Regions from separate parts of the Yersinia sp. 2541 StPb PI genome, predicted to be linked through region 3. Evidence: predicted binding sites of a transcription regulator. Region 3 holds the regulator's gene; each other region holds the start of a gene.

Region 1 (6,433 bases), 1.2 Mb from region 3:
CAACCTGCGGATACATTTGTCGTGCCAGAGCTAGCATCCCAGCCCCGATCGAGACAGAAGAGACCTTATTAGGAGTGATATGCAATGGCGTAAATCCTGTATCTATCATCGCCTGGCTATATCCCTGATAACGTTTGCGATCTCGTACATCTGACATCGAGCCAAAATAGACAATATTCTGCTTACCACTGGCCAATAGTGTCGCTGTCATATCATAAGCAGCCTGATAATTATTAAAACCAACGGTAATACGGTTGAACTGTGGCTCTAAATCCATCACTTGTGCAACCGGAATTTCGGCTGCATTCAAATACTTATCAGCACGTAAGGTATGTTCTGAATCAGTGAGTATCAGACCTGAGATCTGACAGGACAACAGATTAACGATCTGCTGCTCCTCACGTTCTTTATCATAGTTATAGTTAACCACCAGCGTTTGATAGCCGGTGGCAGCGGTTACCGATTCAATACCCGCCAGCAAGTCAGAGAAAATCTGGTTATTAAAGGAAGGTATCAAGATACCAATACGCGGGATCTTTTGATTGAAACCATTTTCCCCTTCAGAATCAGGAGCATAATTAACCTCCGCCATCACTTGAGCAATACGCTCAGCCGTCTCTGGAGCCACTTTTTCCGGCGTGCGTAAGTAGCGGCTGACAGTCATTTTGGTCACGCCTGCAAGTAACGCGATATCCTGTAACGTAACACGCTGGTTTTTCATGGCAAATACCTGGAACAAGAGTGCGCAATGGGTAATATGATTATGCACTGTTAGCTTGTGTAATGAAAAGCATGTTACTGCTTTAAAATACAATAACAGCCAGGTGACATATTATTAATCTAGTTTATTATCAATAAGTTAAACTGAAACCTTGCAATAAAACAGCAAAAAAACCGGCTAACAGCAGTATTTCCCCTTCATCAAGGGGATATCGCTCACGTATGTGGTAACAGCTTGTTGTAACATGATTTAAAGTGATCTACATCACAGTTTACCCAAGCGGAAAACGGTTTGATATGCACATGTTTTCACCCAGTCATTATTCAATAATATTTATTTTATAATGTCGCTTAATAAGCGCCATTTCCATCAGGAATTTATTATGAAGAATTTATTTTCGTTAGAAAACCGCAAAGTATTAATTACGGGATCTGCTCAAGGCATTGGTTTTTTATTAGCGAAAGGCCTGGCCGAATTTGGTGCAGAGATAATTATTAATGATATTACCGCAGAACGAGCGGAAAAAGCCGTGGCGGAATTACGTGCTAGCGGTTTTATTGCTCATGCTGCCGCCTTTAATGTGACTAATCACGATGCGGTTAATGAAGCCATTGAACAAATAGAAAGTAGCATCGGTGCTATAGATATTTTAATTAATAATGCCGGCATTCAGCGCCGCCATGCCTTTACTGAATTCCCAGAAAAAGATTGGGATGACGTGATTGCGGTCAACCAGAAGTCCGTATTCTTGGTTTCACAGGCCGTATCCCGCTATATGGTTAAACGTCAACGCGGCAAAATTATCAATATTTGCTCGATGCAAAGCGAATTAGGCCGCGACACTATTACCCCCTATGCCGCCTCTAAAGGTGCGGTAAAAATGCTAACTCGTGGTATGTGTGTTGAGCTGGCTCGCTATAATATTCAGGTCAATGGTATCGCACCTGGCTATTTCAAAACGGATATGACAAAAGCGTTGGTAGATGATAAAGCCTTTACTGATTGGTTATGTAAACGGACACCGGCTGCTCGCTGGGGAGACCCGGAAGAGTTGATTGGTGCTGCGGTTTATCTCTCCTCCAAAGCCTCTGATTTCGTGAATGGTCATCTGTTGTTTGTTGATGGCGGGATGTTAGTTGCAGTTTAACCTTCGCTTGAAGTGATTGGGAGATTAGCGACCTTCGTTATTCGTCCCATCAATAACGTTGGTTAATGCTTCAATTGACTGGGAACAGAGGAACATTATGTCTGGGAAATGCATTATTGTTATGGGCGTATCCGGCACGGGGAAATCCTGCGTCGGTCAAGCGCTGGCACAAGCGCTTAACGCCAAGTTTATTGATGGTGATGACCTACACCCGCGCGCCAACATCCAAAAAATGGCCTCAGGTCAGCCGCTAAATGATGTTGATCGTGCCCCTTGGTTAGAACGGTTAAGTGATGTGGCCTATAGCCTGCAACAGAAAAATGAAGTCGGTTTTTTAGTCTGTTCGGCGCTGAAAAAGCAGTATCGCGATCGTTTGCGTGCCGGCAATCAAGGGATACGTTTTCTGTGGCTGAGCGGTGATTACGATTTGGTGCTACACAGAATGCAGCAGCGCGCTGGGCATTTTATGCCTGAAAGCCTGTTGCAAAGCCAATTCGCAACCCTGGAAGTACCGGGTATCAGTGAACCGGATGTTATCCAGATAGATATTTCGCCCGACGTCGCCGGTGTGGTTAAGCACTGTATTGCCGCGCTGGAGCATGAAAATAGCGTGAGTCATTGCGCCTAAACGCGCGGGCCACATAAGCATATAGGAAGAGTTATGATACTTGATGAACTGAAAAGCGCGGCGAATAATCCAATCTATCCAGATGTTATCCGCCGCACCCTAGCGGCTATCTGCAAAATGGATTTGGTTAACCTGCCAGCGGGCGAGCAAGAAATCGAAGGGCGTGAGATTTACTTAAATCATATTATCGCCGCGACCAAGCCACTATATGAACAAGCCCCTGAATTACACCGTTACTATATTGATATTCATATTTTGCTGGAAGGTAGTGAAGTGATTGGTGCGTCGCCATCCACACAGGGCCAGCGCCCGACGATGGATTTTGATAGCGAGCGGGATTATGGGTTGTTTGAAGGTATTACTACCGAAACCTTGTTAACACTGGCGCCGGGTGATATTGCCCTGCTGTTCCCCGGCGAGTTACATCGCCCGATGGGAACATTAGGTGACATCGCACCGATTCGTAAGATCGTGGTTAAAGTGGCGAATCATCTTATCTGATTCGGTATTATTTCGGTTGATAGATACCGGAGCAGGTTTCGGGGGATATTCGTTCAGATTATCGGTTCGATTGATAGATACCGGATCAGGTTTCGGTTGATAGTCGTCCAGATTTTCGGTTCGGTTGACATGAGATCGGTGTTCACTTGACCTCCTGCGCCTCAACCGCCAAAGGGGTTACAAGCGCGTAACCCCCTTGGAACCCCTGCGCTAGCGCACGTATCGCTTGCCCACTTCGCGGGTCCCCTCACTCATCATTTCGCTGGCGGGACGGCTTTACGCGGGTCCCTCCGCGTGACGCCTAAATCCGCCGTCCATGGCGGATTTCCCTTGCTACACTCTTCACTCGGCAGCTCAAATGTGCTTTAAACGTCAAAACCTAAAAGCAAGGTTTTGATTTTGACCTTGAGCGCAATCAGGAATATTACCGACAAAGACGATGGCCCGAGTGAGCCGCCATGGACAAATCTGCCGGGAGCAGATTTGAACGCTGCTTGCAGTGGCCCCGAAGGGGTGAGTCCCAAGGACGGGACGAATACCTCGGCGAAAAGCGCGCTTGAGCAGGAGCGAATCGCGCTGGCTCGATAAGGCCAACGACTGCCGGAGGGCACTGCGAATAGCAGTAATATTTCGCGCAAGCCGCAGGTGCAGGAGGGCCGGCTAGCCCTCCTGCTCGGTTGAGGCGATAGAGGTAAGGTGATAACTGAACGACTATCAACCGAAACCTGATCCGGTATCTATCAACCGAACCGATAACCTGAACGACTATCAACCGAACCGGATCATCTAATCAATATCAACCGGCGCTCCCAAGGAGCGCCTCCCTTGACCCCGCCGCGCCGCCAACCACAACCCGCTGTTCTTCATAGCGTAGCCAAATACCACCCCGACTAACAATGAAGCAACCACCAGCTTCCAATTACCATTACCGGCAAAAGTAGCGCAAGCGCCGATAAAAGTACCTGGAACAAATGATAACCACTGCTGGCAGGCCTGGATGCACATCAAAAACGCCACAAGCCCTGTTAAAACATACCCAAGGATGGTCCATTCCGGTTGCAAGGCACTGCCCTGGATAATCATCATCGCCCAGAACACCCCGCTCAGGCAGGTTAACAGCGTAATCAGTAATCCTTTTAAACCACCTTGTGGGCAAGCGAAATAGGCGGTACAGCCAAGGAAACCAGCCCAACTGATTAGCCCTAAACTGACCGCTACCCAGCCCCAGACACCCGAGAGAATGCCGGTGGTAATGGCAATCATCAGAATAATGTTCATCAGTGTTACCTGCGCGAAAGTATCAAAGCAATATCGATTGAGTGAAAGTCGAGCAGTTTACCTGAATTGATGAGCAATATTCCGTATTTTTGTCACAAAAATATAAATATTGTTGTTATCATTACATTTGTAATGAGATAAAAGTCACATAATAAACACTATGCATAATTTGGAAGCGCGATACACGCGCGTTTATTAAAAATTTGCTTATCACCATTTGCTGTCCATTCGCTAAAATAACCCTTTTCATTAGCATATGGTGTTATTTGTGTTTGGAAATTAAAAATATTGAAAAGCAGTCTATTAGTAAGTACCTCAGGGTCGCAATCTAAAAAAGACACTCCGTTTTTTATAGATTGATAGTACTGAATGACTCTCTCTGAGATAACCGCATTAATATCAGCCTGCCCATGATTATCTTTAATACAAAACTTCAGCGCTTTAGTTAGCGGGTTTCTATTTACCCAATTATCAATATTGATATCATCTATTTTTAAGTCAGATGCTGTGCCAATGAAATGATTAATGATGACTTTATTGAGCAATTCGCCAGCTTTAATATAAATATCACTGCCTTCATCTATTTTTTTCTGCAAAATATTCAAAGAGTTAATCGCAGAAATGTTAACCTTGTCGATTAAGTCAACATAAGGGTTTCTCATATATGTATCATTTTTATTTGTAATTAAATATGCATTTTCTATCATCGCCATATTGAATTTTTCATCTCCCTTCGCCCTATCAAGCAAGAAGTTGATTGTTTCTTTATCTTTAAAAAAACCGGCCGTTGGAACTATTTCATCTGATAGCGATAAAAAATCATCCACAGAATCATATTTTGTATAAGAGTTATTATCATTAATTGATGGAGGTGAAGGTATACAGCACAACATAAATATCCTTAAGAATAGAGTGAAATAATCACTGATAAAGATATCTCAAAAAAATGTGTTCACCGCTCCATGTTTTACCCCACCCCCACCTTAAATAACATTAATTTCAGCACCGGGTAAAAAACAAAACCCCCTGCGCGTTTCGGCTAACAGGGGGTTTGGGAACAGGCTTAACAATCAATTACATCAGTGGCTGAGCCATCTGAACCAGCGAGATCAACGGCTGCGGGTAAATACCCAGGAACAGCACCAAAATCGCAGAAATCAGCACCACCACACCGCCAGCAGTCAATGCCCAGTTGCTTGGTGTGTCACGCACCAGTGTTTCCGGCGCGCTGAGGAACAGGCTCACCGTCACACGCAGATAGTAGTACAGGCCGATGGCACTGCCTAAGACCACCGCACCGGTCAACCACCACAGGTTGGCGCTGACACCCATTGCGACCACAAAGAACTTACCGATAAAGCCCAACGTCATTGGGATACCGGCCAGTGATAGCATCATTACGGTCATCACCGCCGACAGAATCGGTTTATGCCAGAACAGACCACGATAAGAGAACAGCGATTCTGCATCCGGGCCTTTATACGGGCTAGACATCAAGCTAACCACACCGAACGCACCCAAGCTGCTGAACAGGTAACCGGCCAGATAAACACCGACGGTTTCCAGTGCCAACTGATGGGTCTGCACCGCCACCAGCGCAATCAGCAAGTAGCCAAGGTGCGCGATAGAAGAGTAACCCAGCAGACGCTTGATGTTGGTCTGGCTGATAGCCATTAAGTTACCGAACAGTATTGATGCCACCGCAATCAAGGAGAGCACCAAACGCACCGCTTCACTGTCGGCGGCCGGCGCGTACAGGAACAAGCGCATGACTACCGCAAAGATGGCAATCTTACTGGCGGTCGCCAGGAAGGTAGATACCGGAGCGGGAGCACCCTGATACACATCCGGCGTCCACAGTTGGAACGGCACCAGCGACAACTTAAAGCCAAGACCAACAATCATCATCCCGAGGCCCGCCAGAATCAACGGCTGGTGGATAGCGGAGTCACTTAGGCTCTTGCCCAGACCGGCGAAAGACAAACTGCCAGACTCAGCATACAGCAGCGCCATCCCGAACAGCAGGAATGACGATGCTGCCGCAGACAGCAGCATGTATTTGATACTAGCTTCCAGTGAACGCTTCTGGCGATAGGCATAACCAATCAGGCCAAACAGCGGCAGGGAGATAAGCTCAATACCCAGGAACAGCGACGCC
Region 2 (6,433 bases), 590 kb from region 3:
TTTCCGGTGCAAACCGGTGCCAGAACAGCATTCGTCGTTGCAGTAATCCTGGCGTCAGATTGATTAATTCGCCTGAAGCTAGCTCTTTCTCGATTTGCAGATGCGGGATCATACAACAGGTGGTTCCTTGTCGCGCTAACTGCACAAAAGCTTCGGAAGAGTTAACAATATGGCAGGGCACGCTGCCCGGTGATAAATCAAAGTTCTGCTGTAAAAACGCCTGATGCATATCATCCAGATGGTCAAACGCCACCGCTGGCGCTTTCAACAATGCCGAGCGGGTTACGCCATTAGGGAAATAACGCTCAGCGAAAGGTTTGGAGGCGACAAACAGGTAATCCAGCGCACCGAGTTGATCAACCAGACAACTGGGGAGCGGTTGAGGTTGGATACTGACAGCACCCACAACCTCGCCGCGACGTAACCGTTCCTGAGTTCGAGTCTCATCCTCGACTTGTAAATTCAGCCGGATAGGGGAATCAGCCAGCACCGGTTTCAATGCCGGTAGCAACCAGGTCGCCAAACTGTCGGCGTTCACTGCCAGCGACAATAACAGTGGTGTATCTCCGCCATTATCATTGCCCAGCCACTCTTCTTCCAGTAACTCAACCTGATGCAGTAACGCGAGCAGTTTCTGCCCTTGTTCGGTAGGCCGTGGTGGCACGGTGCGCACCAGCAGCGGTTGTCCAAACAGATTCTCCAACTGCTTGATGCGTTGAGATACCGCCGATTGGGTGATGCAAAGTTTTTGTGCAGCGCGTTCAAAACCGCGTTCACGGATCACCGCGTCCAGCGCTTGTAGCGTACGGTAGTCTGGGCGTTTCATCGGAGTCATCTCTCCAAATATTAAGTCGATACAGCACTATGCCACATTTTAGCCAGTTTGTTATGACAGGATGCCAAGGTGTCAGCCACAAATAAACCGGCATAACTGTGATCCGGCTAGAATTAACTACCACGCGAGTTGGCTTTATTCACACAATCACCACTGCGGATGCTCTATAATGACCTCAGGTTTTCTTTCACATCAAGGCGTGAACTTACCATGACTCAGGATGAACTTAAAAAAGCAGTGGGCTGGGCAGCATTAGATTATGTAAAACCTGGTACCATCGTTGGGGTCGGCACTGGCTCGACCGCAGCACATTTTATTGACGCACTTGGCTCCATCAAAGGCCAGATAGAGGGGGCGGTTTCCAGCTCTGATGCCTCTACTGCCAAACTGAAAAGTTACGGCATCCACGTATTCGATTGTAATGAAGTGGATGTATTGGATATCTATGTTGATGGCGCTGATGAAATTAACGACCAGATGCAGATGATCAAAGGCGGTGGTGCTGCGCTGACCCGCGAGAAAATCATTGCTGCTATTGCTCGTCAGTTTATCTGCATCGCGGATGCGTCCAAGCAGGTTGCTATACTGGGTAAGTTCCCGCTGCCGGTTGAAGTTATCCCAATGGCCCGCTCTTATGTGGCTCGTGAACTGGTTAAGCTGGGTGGCTTACCGGAGTATCGTCAGAACGTCCTGACTGATAACGGCAACGTTATTTTGGATGTCCACAATCTGAGTATTTTGGATGCCATTGCGTTAGAAAATAAAATCAATGGTATTGCCGGTGTCGTTACGGTCGGCCTATTTGCTAATCGGGGGGCTGATGTGGCACTGATTGGCACTGCCGACGGCGTTAAGACCATAAAATTAAAGTGATCGGTTAACTCGCTCTCAGGATGAGGTTCGCTACTTCATCCTGAAAGTTTTTTTGCCTTTAAATATCTTTTCTTAAAATCGCTAAATTTGGTGATATATATCACATTTCTTCATTTCGTTTTATTAACCTGCCATTAACCCTCTTCACGCCAGTTTTTTATTCCATAAATTAACATTGACACTGATTGTTATGCTGGCTGGCAGGCAATCGTTTGTATTGCTGCCCGCGTAATATTTGTTATGTTGACAGGGTGCTGACCGGATTCATTCGATAGCGGCAGCCACATCTGAAGTCTGAAAATAGGGTCGGGGACATGGCAAAAGTATCACTGGAGAAAGACAGAATTAAGTTTCTGTTAGTGGAAGGGGTGCACCAGAGCACGGTTGATAATCTGCGTGCAGCCGGTTATAGCAATATTGAATATCATAAAGGTGCCTTAGACACCGAATCACTGAAAGCATCGATCAAAGATGCTCACTTCATCGGCATTCGATCGCGTACGCATCTGTCTGAAGAAGTTTTTGCGGCAGCAGAAAAATTAGTCGCAGTAGGTTGTTTCTGTATCGGTACCAATCAGGTTGATTTAAAAGCGGCTACCAAACGCGGTGTGCCGGTATTCAATGCACCTTTCTCCAATACCCGTTCGGTAGCTGAAATGGTACTGGGCGAGTTACTGCTGATGTTCCGGGGCATTCCATCGGCTAACGCCAAAGCTCACCGTGGTGAGTGGAACAAGCTGGCGGTGGGTTCCTATGAAGCCCGTGGCAAGAAGCTGGGCATTATCGGTTATGGTCATATCGGTACCCAACTCGGGATTCTGGCAGAGAGTGTCGGGATGAAAGTATTTTTCTACGATATCGAAAATAAACTGTCGTTAGGGAATGCACAGCAGGTGCGTCACCTGTCTGATCTGCTGAATATGAGTGATGTGATTAGCCTGCATGTGCCGGAAAACCACTCCACTAAAAACATGATTGGCCCTGAACAGTTGGCTCTGATGAAGCCGGGTGCGATGCTGATTAACGCCTCACGCGGTACCGTGGTCGATATCCCGGCCTTATGTGATGCGTTGGCCAGCAATCATTTGGCAGGCGCGGCAATCGACGTATTCCCTGAAGAGCCTGCAACTAATAAGGACCCGTTCAATTCACCCTTGTGCGAGTTTGATAATGTGTTGCTAACACCACATATTGGTGGTTCCACTCAGGAAGCGCAGGAAAATATCGGTGATGAAGTGGCAGGTAAGCTGGCGAAGTATTCCGACAACGGCTCAACGCTGTCTGCGGTCAACTTCCCTGAGGTTTCTCTGCCTGCTCACGGCGATAATACTCGCCGTCTGTTGCATATCCATGAGAACCGCCCAGGCATCCTGACCAGCATTAACAAAATCTTTGCCGAACAGAATGTCAACATTGCGGCACAGTATCTGCAAACCAGTGCTGAAATCGGTTATGTCGTCATTGATGTTGAGACTGATGATGCGGAAAATGCAGAAAAAGCATTGCAGGCGATGAAGGCGATCCCGGGAACTATCCGTGCTCGTTTGCTTTACTAATAACTATTTGTATTGAATGACTAAACACCCGCTATCTATAAAATATCGGGTGTTTTTTTATTTTGCAGGATTATCTCTTACCACTGCCACACTTTTGTTGGTGTCACTATCTCTGGCAATGGTACATCCCAAAGCTCACAGGGCAAGTGCTCTACCCATTGGCAATCATGGGCCAGGCCAATAGGATAAGGGCGCCCTTGCTGCCAGTGTTGCAGCGTACGGTCATAAAAGCCACCACCCATACCTAAACGTTGCCCGAGGCTATCAAACGCCACTAACGGGGTTATTACCATATCCAATTGGTTTAGTGGCAGAACTTCTCGCACATCTAATTGTGGTTCAAGGATTTTCAGGCGATTACGGATAAGCGTGCTATCAGGGCGATAACGCAGAAATAATAAATTACCGGGGCTGAAAGGGTGCAAAACCGGCAGATAAACCTGTTTTTGTTGCTGCCATAGCAGCTCAATAATGGGGCGGGTATTGAGTTCACCATCGAAGGAGAGGAACACGGCAATGGTGTTAGCCTGACGGATTCTGTCATGCTCAGCGATATGCTTTGCCGCCAGATGCGCTGACTGATGCTGTTGTTCCGCAGTCAACAGACGCCGACGTTCACGAATCTCACTACGAATCTTTTGTCGCTCAAGGGCATATTGCGCAGTCAAAGGCATATTATTTATTCAAAAATATGTTGTTAATTTAAAGGATAATTTTTTGATTAAAAAGACATTTTATTGATTCGGAAGATATATTGCTGATGCCAGTAGACAGCCAATGTAAAACGAACGTGATAACCCCAAATGCTGGTTAATCGATAAAGAGGGGATCTCCGAGATGCCGCCGCAGGCTGTAACCCTTGAACCCATGGTTCAAGGTGAACGCAGCGTCGCAACCTTAAGGCTTCTCGGCGGACCGAGCATGCGCACCAGTTACGGAGTCACTACATTCTGTTGGTATTAAATATCGGCTCAGGGGACTGGCCCGCTGGCAAACACCTCAGAGAAATTTTTTACTCACTGCTGAATCTATCATTCAACAGAGATTTATTCAAACTGTGCATCCTGACGTTCAGAGATGCGACCTTGTTCAAGCAACGCCTGTTCAATGGTCTGTTGTAACATCCGAATACGTTGCTCCATATTGGATGCATAGTCACGGGTTTTCAACCTTTCCTGAGCTAATTCGTGACAGACATTCAATGCTGCGATAAAAACTAACTGCTCAGTATTTGTGACTCTAGTGCGAACTTTGAGATCTTGCAACCGTTGGTTAAGATCTTCTGCTGCCATGTTCAACGCGTCTTGTTGTTCTGGCGGACAATTGACTCTTAACGAGCGACCAAAAATTTGAATATCTACCGGTTGTGCAGACATGCCACCTTCCTGACTAATTTTCGCGCCAACCTTGTAAACCAGAGGCAAAATGCTCGTAGTTGCAAAGCGGGCGTCACTATATATATCTCGATACCAAGATTCAACCCCTAATACCCGTTGGGTATTAGGGTCTAGCGCGTTGCGTTTTCTGGTATAGCGACCTTTCTTGGTGGTAGCATAACACGAACTTATCCTGCCAACGATGACCAATACGCATGTCTATAGAGAATACATTACCAACTTACCAATCACTTGCCTTGGCGTTAAGCCAGCAAGCGGTAGCATTAACCCCCGCAGAAATGCATGGCCTGATCAGCGGCATGCTCTGTGGTGGCAGTAAAGACAATGGCTGGCGCACGCTGGTACATGACCTGACCAATGAGGGCGTTGCCTTTTCACAAGCGTTGGGATTGCCGTTACAACAGTTACATGAAGCAACACAAGAAGCGCTGGAGAACGAAGGTTTTATGTTCCAGTTGCTTATCCCTGAAGGGGACGATATCTCGGTTTTTGACCGTGCTGACGCATTATCAGGTTGGGTCAACCATTTCCTGTTAGGTTTGGGTATGTTGCAACCGAAATTGGCGCAGGTGAAAGATGAAGTGGGTGAAGCCATTGATGATTTACGTAATATTGCCCAATTAGGCTACGACGAAGATGAAGATCAAGAAGAGCTGGCTCAATCATTAGAAGAAGTTATTGAGTATGTGCGTGTGGCGGCTATTTTGTGCCATATCGAATTTACTCAACAGAAGCCGACTGCACCAGAGATGCGTAAGCCAACACTACATTAAATGATATGGTGTAATATGTTGAATTAAGTCGATTAAATCGGATGTTCCAGGAGGGTGTGATGACTCAGCAAGAATACCAGAACCGCCGTCAGGCGCTGTTGGCGAAGATGGCCCCGGGCAGTGCAGCACTGTTTTTCGCCGCACCGGAGGCTACGCGCAGTGCGGATTCCGAATACCCTTATCGTCAGAATAGCGATTTTAGCTACCTGACGGGGTTCAATGAACCGGAGGCGGTGTTGATTCTGGTAAAAAGCGATGAGACCCATAACCACAGCGTGTTGTTTAACCGGGTGCGGGACTTAACCGCCGAGATCTGGTTTGGCCGCCGTTTAGGGCAAGATGCGGCCCCCCTCAAGTTAGGTGTTGACCGCGCATTATCCTTCGATGAAATCGACGAACAGCTCTATTTGTTGCTCAATCGCCTTGATGTGATTTATCACGCGCAGGGGCAATATGCTTATGCAGATAAAATTGTTTTTGCCGCGCTGGAAAGATTACGTAACGGTTTTCGTAAAAATTTACGTGCACCGGCCACGCTAACTGACTGGCGTCCATGGTTGCATGAAATGCGCCTGTTTAAGTCAGTTGAAGAAATTACTGTGATGCGCCGCGCCGGTGAAATCAGTGCGCTAGCCCATACTCGCGCGATGGAAAAATGTCGTCCAGGTATGTTTGAGTATCAGTTGGAAGGGGAGATTCTGCATGAGTTCACCCGCCATGGCGCGCGTTACCCGGCATATAACACTATCGTTGGCGGTGGTGAGAATGGCTGCATTTTGCATTACACCGAAAATGAGAGTGAATTGCAGGATGGTGAGTTAGTGCTGATTGATGCAGGTTGTGAATACCGTGGCTATGCCGGTGATATCACCCGCACCTTCCCGGTTAACGGCAAATTCACGCCAGTACAACGTGAGATTTATGACATCGTTCTGGCCTCGATTAATAAATCAATAGAATTGTTCCGCCCGGGTACCAGTATCCGCGAAGTCACCGAGG
Region 3 (6,433 bases):
TGCTCTGCATGCCTAACATAATACCTAACATCAGCCAGATAGAACGCATAAAGCCGAAGTTAGCCCCCGCAGAGGTCAATAACATATTGTTTGGACCGGGGGTAATAGCTGCAACCCAGAGAAAGCCTACCATTGAAAGAAATAAACTCAGACCCATCTGTTCCATAACACGGGTGCCTCCCACCCAAAATGATGCGCGATATACCCATGAAGCTAACAGTGTGTTATTGATCACACAAGAGCAACAACATGATTTCCATTCACTATATGCATGAATTATTTCGCCCACTGGCCGGAGCCAGTAATCCACATCTGCAAACACTGCTGCCACGGCTGGTCAGACGCCATGTGACATTGCAACCATTCTGGCAACGGCTGGAACTGCCTGATGGCGATTTTGTCGATCTGGCCTGGAGTGAAAATCCCGAGCTGGCGAGAGATAAACCCAGAGTCGTACTCTTCCACGGTTTGGAAGGTAATTTTTACAGCCCTTATGCCCATGGGTTATTAAGTGCATGGCAAGCCAAAGGCTGGCTCGGTGTGGTGATGCATTTTCGTGGATGCAGTGGAGAGCCAAATCGTAAGTCACGCATTTATCACTCCGGTGAAACAGAAGATGCTCGCTTCTTTCTCCGCTGGCTTCGAGAGCGCTATGGCCAGGTGCCAACCGCCGCCGTCGGGGTCTCTTTGGGTGGCAATATGCTGGCGATGTATTTGGCAGAGCAAGGCCAAGATAGCCTGTTGCAGGCCGCAGTGGTGGTGTCAGCACCACTGATGCTTGAACCCTGTGCTAATCGTATGGAGCAAGGTTTCTCACGGGTCTATCAGCATTATTTACTGGGCCAACTAAAGTTAAATGCCACGCGTAAGCTTTTGCATTACCCCGGAAGTCTGCCTTTGGATCTGGCTCAATTGAAAGGGTTGCGGCGAATCAGAGATTTTGATGATGTCATTACTGCTAAAATTCATGGTTTTAATGATGCCGTTGATTATTATCGCCGTTGCAGCGCCCTGCCGCTATTGCCGCAGATTACGACTCCGCTGCTGATCATTCATGCCAAAGATGATCCGTTTATGACGGCTGAAGTTATCCCGGAGCTCAGCGAGTTACCGGCCAATATTGACTATCAGTTAACCGAACATGGCGGTCACGTTGGTTTCGTCAGTGGCTCATTGAAACACCCACAAATGTGGCTGGAACAACGTATTCCGGCCTGGCTTTCCCCTTATCTGGAGCAACAGCAATGATAGTTCCCTGGCAGCAAGTTGACGGTGAAACGCTGGATAACTTACTTGAAGCCTTTGTGTTACGTGAAGGTACCGATTACGGCGAGCATGAGCGCTCATTAGCGCAAAAAGTCGAGGATGTGCGCCGCCAGTTGATCAGCGGTGAAGCCATATTGGTGTGGTCCGAATTACATGAAACCATCAATATTATGCCGCGCAGCGCATTTCGCGCCGGAGCAGAAGAGCAGCAATAGTCCTCTCGCTGTTACGAAGACATTGGCTGAAACAGGGTGACAAGCCCGCCACTTTGCCCTAAAAATAATCATCAACGATAAAAAAACAGGCGATTGCAGCCCAGTCACTGAAGATCTAACCCCCATGGAGTTACAGCTAATATGTCGACTAAACATCCGGTTATAGCCGTTACCGGCTCAAGTGGCGCAGGGACAACCACCACTAGCCTGGCGTTCCGTAAGATCTTTCAGCAATTGAATATTCGCGCAGCGCAAATTGAAGGTGACAGTTTCCATCGCTATACCCGCCCTGAGATGGATGCAGCCATCCGTAAAGCACGAGATCAAGGCCGACATATCAGCTATTTTGGCCCCGAAGCCAATGACTTTGGCCAGTTGGAGCAAAGTGTGTCGGAATACGGTGAACACGGCACTGGCTGTTCACGTAAGTATTTACATACCTATGATGAAGCGGTGCCATACAACCAAATTCCCGGCACGTTTACCCCGTGGGAAGCATTACCACAACCCACCGACGTGCTGTTTTATGAAGGGCTGCATGGCGGCGTGGTGACTGAACATCATGATGTGGCGAAACACGTCGATCTGTTGGTGGGCGTGGTACCTATCGTCAATCTGGAGTGGATTCAGAAATTAGTACGCGATACCGGCGAACGCGGCCATTCGCGTGAAGCGGTGATGGATTCCGTAGTGCGCTCCATGGATGATTATATCAACTACATTACGCCGCAGTTCTCACGCACTCATATCAACTTCCAGCGCGTGCCAACCGTTGACACATCAAATCCGTTTGCTGCCAAAGCGATTCCGTCACTGGATGAAAGCTTTGTGGTTATTCATTTCCGGGGTTTGGATCAAATTGATTTCCCTTACTTACTAGCGATGTTGCAAGGATCATTTATCTCTAATATCAATACATTGGTGGTACCCGGCGGAAAAATGGGGCTGGCAATGGAGCTGATTATGGCGCCGCTAGTGCAGCAGTTGCTGGAAGGGGAGAAAATCGGTTAATCTCCTTCATTCTTGAAGCCGCAGTATAGCAATGGCTGGAGAGAGAGAAAAATAATTTGACTCTATCCCAACCCAAAGTAATTGGAGCTGCAGGTAGGCGGCAAACGAACTCATCCCGATGAGCTTACATAAGTAAGTGATTCGGGTGAGCGAACGCAGCTAACAACCCTGCAGCTTCAAGTACGAAGGGTTTGCTTAGGCGATGTCACGGATCTCAAAACTGTGGGTAATCGTCGCCGCTTTACCCAACATCAGTGAGACGGAGCAATACTTTTCTGCTGACAGCTCAACGGCTCGTTCCACAATTTTGTCGGTCAGACCTTTGCCGCTGACAATAAAATGCAGGTTGATTTGCGTAAATAGACGCGGTGCCTCTTCGCGACGCTGCGAGGTTAATGTCACTTCGCAATCACGCACATCATTGCGGCCTTTTTGTAAAATAGAGACCACATCAATCGCGCTACAACCGCCTGCTGACATTAACAACATTTCCATCGGACTCGGTGCTTTGTCTCCAGCATTACCGTCCATCAACACCTGATGACCTGATGCCGATTCACCCAAAAATGTCAGCCCCTCAACCCACTTTACACGTGCCTGCATAACTCTTGCTCCCGGTTAAATTTTCTGATCCAGACTACCCTTTCATTTACAAACTGGCAATGTAACCCGATGTTCATCATGCTGAAGCGATACAACACAAGACACTGGCTTCATCCTGTGCTACAAACAGAACCGAAAGTGTTGTTTCTAGAATTAAATAGGGTAGCTTCTCAATACTCAGTGGAGGGTTTCTACCCGGTACGTATCTTGGCTATACCTTTCGGCAGTTGAGCAAATTAATATGCTACGAGAAAGTGTATTTTATAAGCACGCCGTACAGGGAACTCTGAGCCCTGTTATGTTAGGCAGCGATAACAACAGAGGATAACAGCGAATGGTTCTCGGCAAGCCACAAACAGACCCGACTCTCGAATGGTTCCTGTCTCATTGCCATATCCACAAATATCCATCGAAGAGTACGCTGATTCACCAAGGTGAAAAGGCCGAAACGCTTTACTACATCGTGAAAGGCTCCGTTGCGGTGCTTATCAAAGATGAGGAAGGTAAAGAGATGATTCTCTCCTATCTTAATCAGGGAGATTTCATCGGCGAACTTGGATTATTTGAAGAAGGCCAAGAACGTAGCGCCTGGGTTAGAGCAAAAACCGCCTGTGAAGTGGCTGAAATTTCTTACAAAAAATTCCGTCAGCTGATTCAGGTCAATCCAGATATTTTAATGCGCCTATCTTCACAGATGGCGAGTCGCTTACAGATTACATCTGAGAAAGTGGGCAACCTTGCTTTCCTTGATGTGACTGGGCGTATTGCACAAACGCTGCTTAATCTGGCAAAACAACCTGATGCCATGACCCACCCAGATGGGATGCAGATTAAAATTACCCGCCAGGAAATTGGTCAGATAGTTGGCTGCTCCCGCGAAACCGTGGGGCGGATACTAAAAATGCTGGAAGATCAAAACCTGATCTCCGCACACGGTAAAACGATTGTCGTCTACGGCACCCGTTAATTCCCCCTAAACTGGTGCCGATACTGTCGGCATCAGTTTTTTAATCTTTTGTGATCAATAAATTTCTGGGGCCTTTATGAAATGGCAACGGCTTATTTATCATCCTGAAGTTAATTACGCACTACGCCAAACATTAGTGCTCTGCCTGCCTGCAGCATTAGGGTTCGCTCTCGGCGAACTTCGGCTGGGCTTGATGTTTTCTCTGATACCCGCCTGTTGCAACATTGCCTCACTGGATACACCACACCAACATTTTTTCCGGCGTCTGCTGGTCGGCGGCGCGCTGTTTACTGTGAGTAGCTTCCTAACCCAGCAACTGCTGCTATGGGGTATTCCGTTGCCTGCTGTCATGCTCAGCCTGGCATTAGTTCTAGGAGTGAGTGGGGCGATTAGCCAATTGAATGGCCATTTGTTACCCGCGGCACTGATTGCTGCTATTTTCAGCCTCAGCATGGTGGGCCGCGCTCCGATCTGGCAAGCCCCGTTGCTGTGTGCCGTAGGGACACTGTGGTATGGGGTGTTTAACGGGTTATGGTTCCGACTCTGCAAGGATCAACCGATTCGCGAACCTTTGAGTCAGCTTTATCGCTTACTAGCCGATTATTGTGACACCAAATACAGCCTGTTTGCTCAGCACCTTGAGCCGGAAAAATCGATACCGCCGCTGCTGGACAGACAACAGGCGATTATGGACAAGATTAATCAGCTTTATCAGCAATTTAATCTGATTCATAACACCACGAAGAAAGAACAGAAACGGTTGTTGGGATTGTTCCAAATGGCTCTCGATTTGCAAGAGCACATTACTGCGGCCCTGATTCAGCCAGAAAAAGCACAAGAGTTAATGGAGCAGACACAGATTGATAGCGTGATACGCCGTAATTGCCAGAAAATCTCAGCTCAAATGCGCAGCATCGCCAACGACATTCTCTATCACCACCATGCTGATGAGCATTTCACTGCCGATGATGGTCTGACAGAACTGGCAAGCATCGCACAGGCACACCCAGACAACCCGGTCGCACAATTCTACTACTACCATATCAGCCACGTGACCCAGCTATTGAGTGACCGGCGACCACTGTATGACCGTGACCTGATGTCCAGCCAACAACCACAACCTTTCTGGCCGGCGTTGATCAGCTATCTGTCGTTCAAATCAGGTGCACTGCGGGAAGCGGCTCGTCTGGGCGTAACACTGGCAGCAGGTAGCTATATCGGTAACTTAATTCATCTACCCAAACCTTATTGGATTTTGCTTACTGTGATGCTGGTAACGCAGAACGGTTATAACGCCACCAAGGTACGAATCCATCACCGTGCACTCGGCACCTTGATTGGGCTGATATTGGCCGCTGGTCTATTGCATCTGCCAATGCCAGAGGGTGCCACCCTTGGCATTATGCTGCTCATTACCCTTGCCGCTTATCTGGTTCAACGTAAAAACTACGGGCTATCTGTTGTTGGCAGAACCATAACCGCAGTCTATATCTTGCAATTATTGACCGGAGAAGGCGCTGACTTCTTGGTTCCGCGATTGCTAGATACCTTAATTGGCTGCGCATTGGCCTTTGCCAGCGCCCTATGGCTGTGGCCTCAGTGGCAGAGCGGTTTACTGCGTAAGAATGCCCATCAGGCGCTAGAGGCATATCAGAAGATTTTGCGCTTGCTGCTGACGCCTGAGCCTGATATCAACCAACTGGCCTATAAACGCATTGAAGTAAATAAGGCCAGTAACACCGTGTTAAGCTCCTTAAATCAGGCGATGCAAGAGCCGGGGTTCAACTCAAAATATTTGGCAGATATGCGATTATGGGCCACTCACAGTGAGTTGATTGTTGGGCATATCAATGAGATGACTATCCTGACGCGGGCTTATCCCTTGGGGAGTTCAGTACCAGGTAAATATCACATTCAGCTCAGCGTCGAACTGGCGGCAGATTATTTACAACTCTGTGAGATAGCCATTCAGCAATGCCAGCAACGGCTGGAGTCAGACAACAGCGAGGGGAATAACGATTTCGTGCAGATGCCGGATGTCACACCGGACACACAAATTTCTGAGTTGGAACGTAATTTACGCCGGGTTTTGTCACACTTAAGCGTGATGCATACGGTGTCTGCCATGGCTTGGCAACAACAACCCCATCACGGTATTTGGCGCAGTCAGAGATTACGGGAGCATGTATAGCAATGGAGAGGCAAAATACCTCTCCATAATTGAGTTAACCCTGGACCAGACTGGCGATGGCTTGCTCTAACCGCGCCATTCCTTGTTTGATATCATCCAGCTCCACCACTAATGAAGGGGCTAACCGCAACACATTTGGCCCGGCATTGAGGACCATCAAGCCATTAGCCGCCGCAGCCA

Evidence for each region. Region 3 encodes CRP, which controls carbon source genes, mostly activating them, when cyclic AMP is high. Its sites were predicted from a motif close to ATGTGANNNNNNTCACAT; they were not measured.
Region 1: a site for CRP is predicted at 974-991, ahead of idnO (gluconate 5-dehydrogenase). Genes of this name have one in related genera too.
Region 2: a site for CRP is predicted at 1,797-1,814, ahead of serA (phosphoglycerate dehydrogenase). Genes of this name have one in related genera too.

Annotation. Positions count from the first base shown of each region.
Region 1 covers NZ_JAZGQB010000001.1:1,519,522-1,525,954, reverse strand. Annotated here, with positions in the region: gene V1953_RS06745 (substrate-binding domain-containing protein) at 1-721, opposite strand, end outside; gene idnO (gluconate 5-dehydrogenase) at 1,104-1,868, shown strand; gene V1953_RS06735 (gluconokinase) at 1,966-2,496, shown strand; gene V1953_RS06730 (YhcH/YjgK/YiaL family protein) at 2,530-2,997, shown strand; gene V1953_RS06725 (DUF1097 domain-containing protein) at 3,784-4,275, opposite strand; gene V1953_RS06720 (hypothetical protein) at 4,434-5,168, opposite strand; gene nuoN (NADH-quinone oxidoreductase subunit NuoN) at 5,350-6,433, opposite strand, start outside.
Region 2 covers NZ_JAZGQB010000001.1:866,433-872,865, forward strand. Annotated here, with positions in the region: gene V1953_RS03685 (LysR family transcriptional regulator ArgP) at 1-826, opposite strand, end outside; gene rpiA (ribose-5-phosphate isomerase RpiA) at 1,046-1,708, shown strand; gene serA (phosphoglycerate dehydrogenase) at 2,023-3,264, shown strand; gene V1953_RS03700 (5-formyltetrahydrofolate cyclo-ligase) at 3,342-3,938, opposite strand; RNA gene ssrS (6S RNA) at 4,090-4,273, opposite strand; gene zapA (cell division protein ZapA) at 4,311-4,640, opposite strand; gene V1953_RS03715 (YecA/YgfB family protein) at 4,856-5,434, shown strand; gene pepP (Xaa-Pro aminopeptidase) at 5,494-6,433, shown strand, end outside.
Region 3 covers NZ_JAZGQB010000001.1:278,860-285,292, reverse strand. Annotated here, with positions in the region: gene V1953_RS01120 (LysE family translocator) at 1-157, opposite strand, end outside; gene V1953_RS01115 (hydrolase) at 268-1,248, shown strand; gene V1953_RS01110 (YheU family protein) at 1,245-1,481, shown strand; gene V1953_RS01105 (phosphoribulokinase) at 1,623-2,492, shown strand; gene V1953_RS01100 (OsmC family protein) at 2,688-3,095, opposite strand; gene crp (cAMP-activated global transcriptional regulator CRP) at 3,430-4,062, shown strand; gene V1953_RS01090 (YccS/YhfK family putative transporter) at 4,139-6,253, shown strand; gene argD (bifunctional acetylornithine/succinyldiaminopimelate transaminase) at 6,288-6,433, opposite strand, start outside.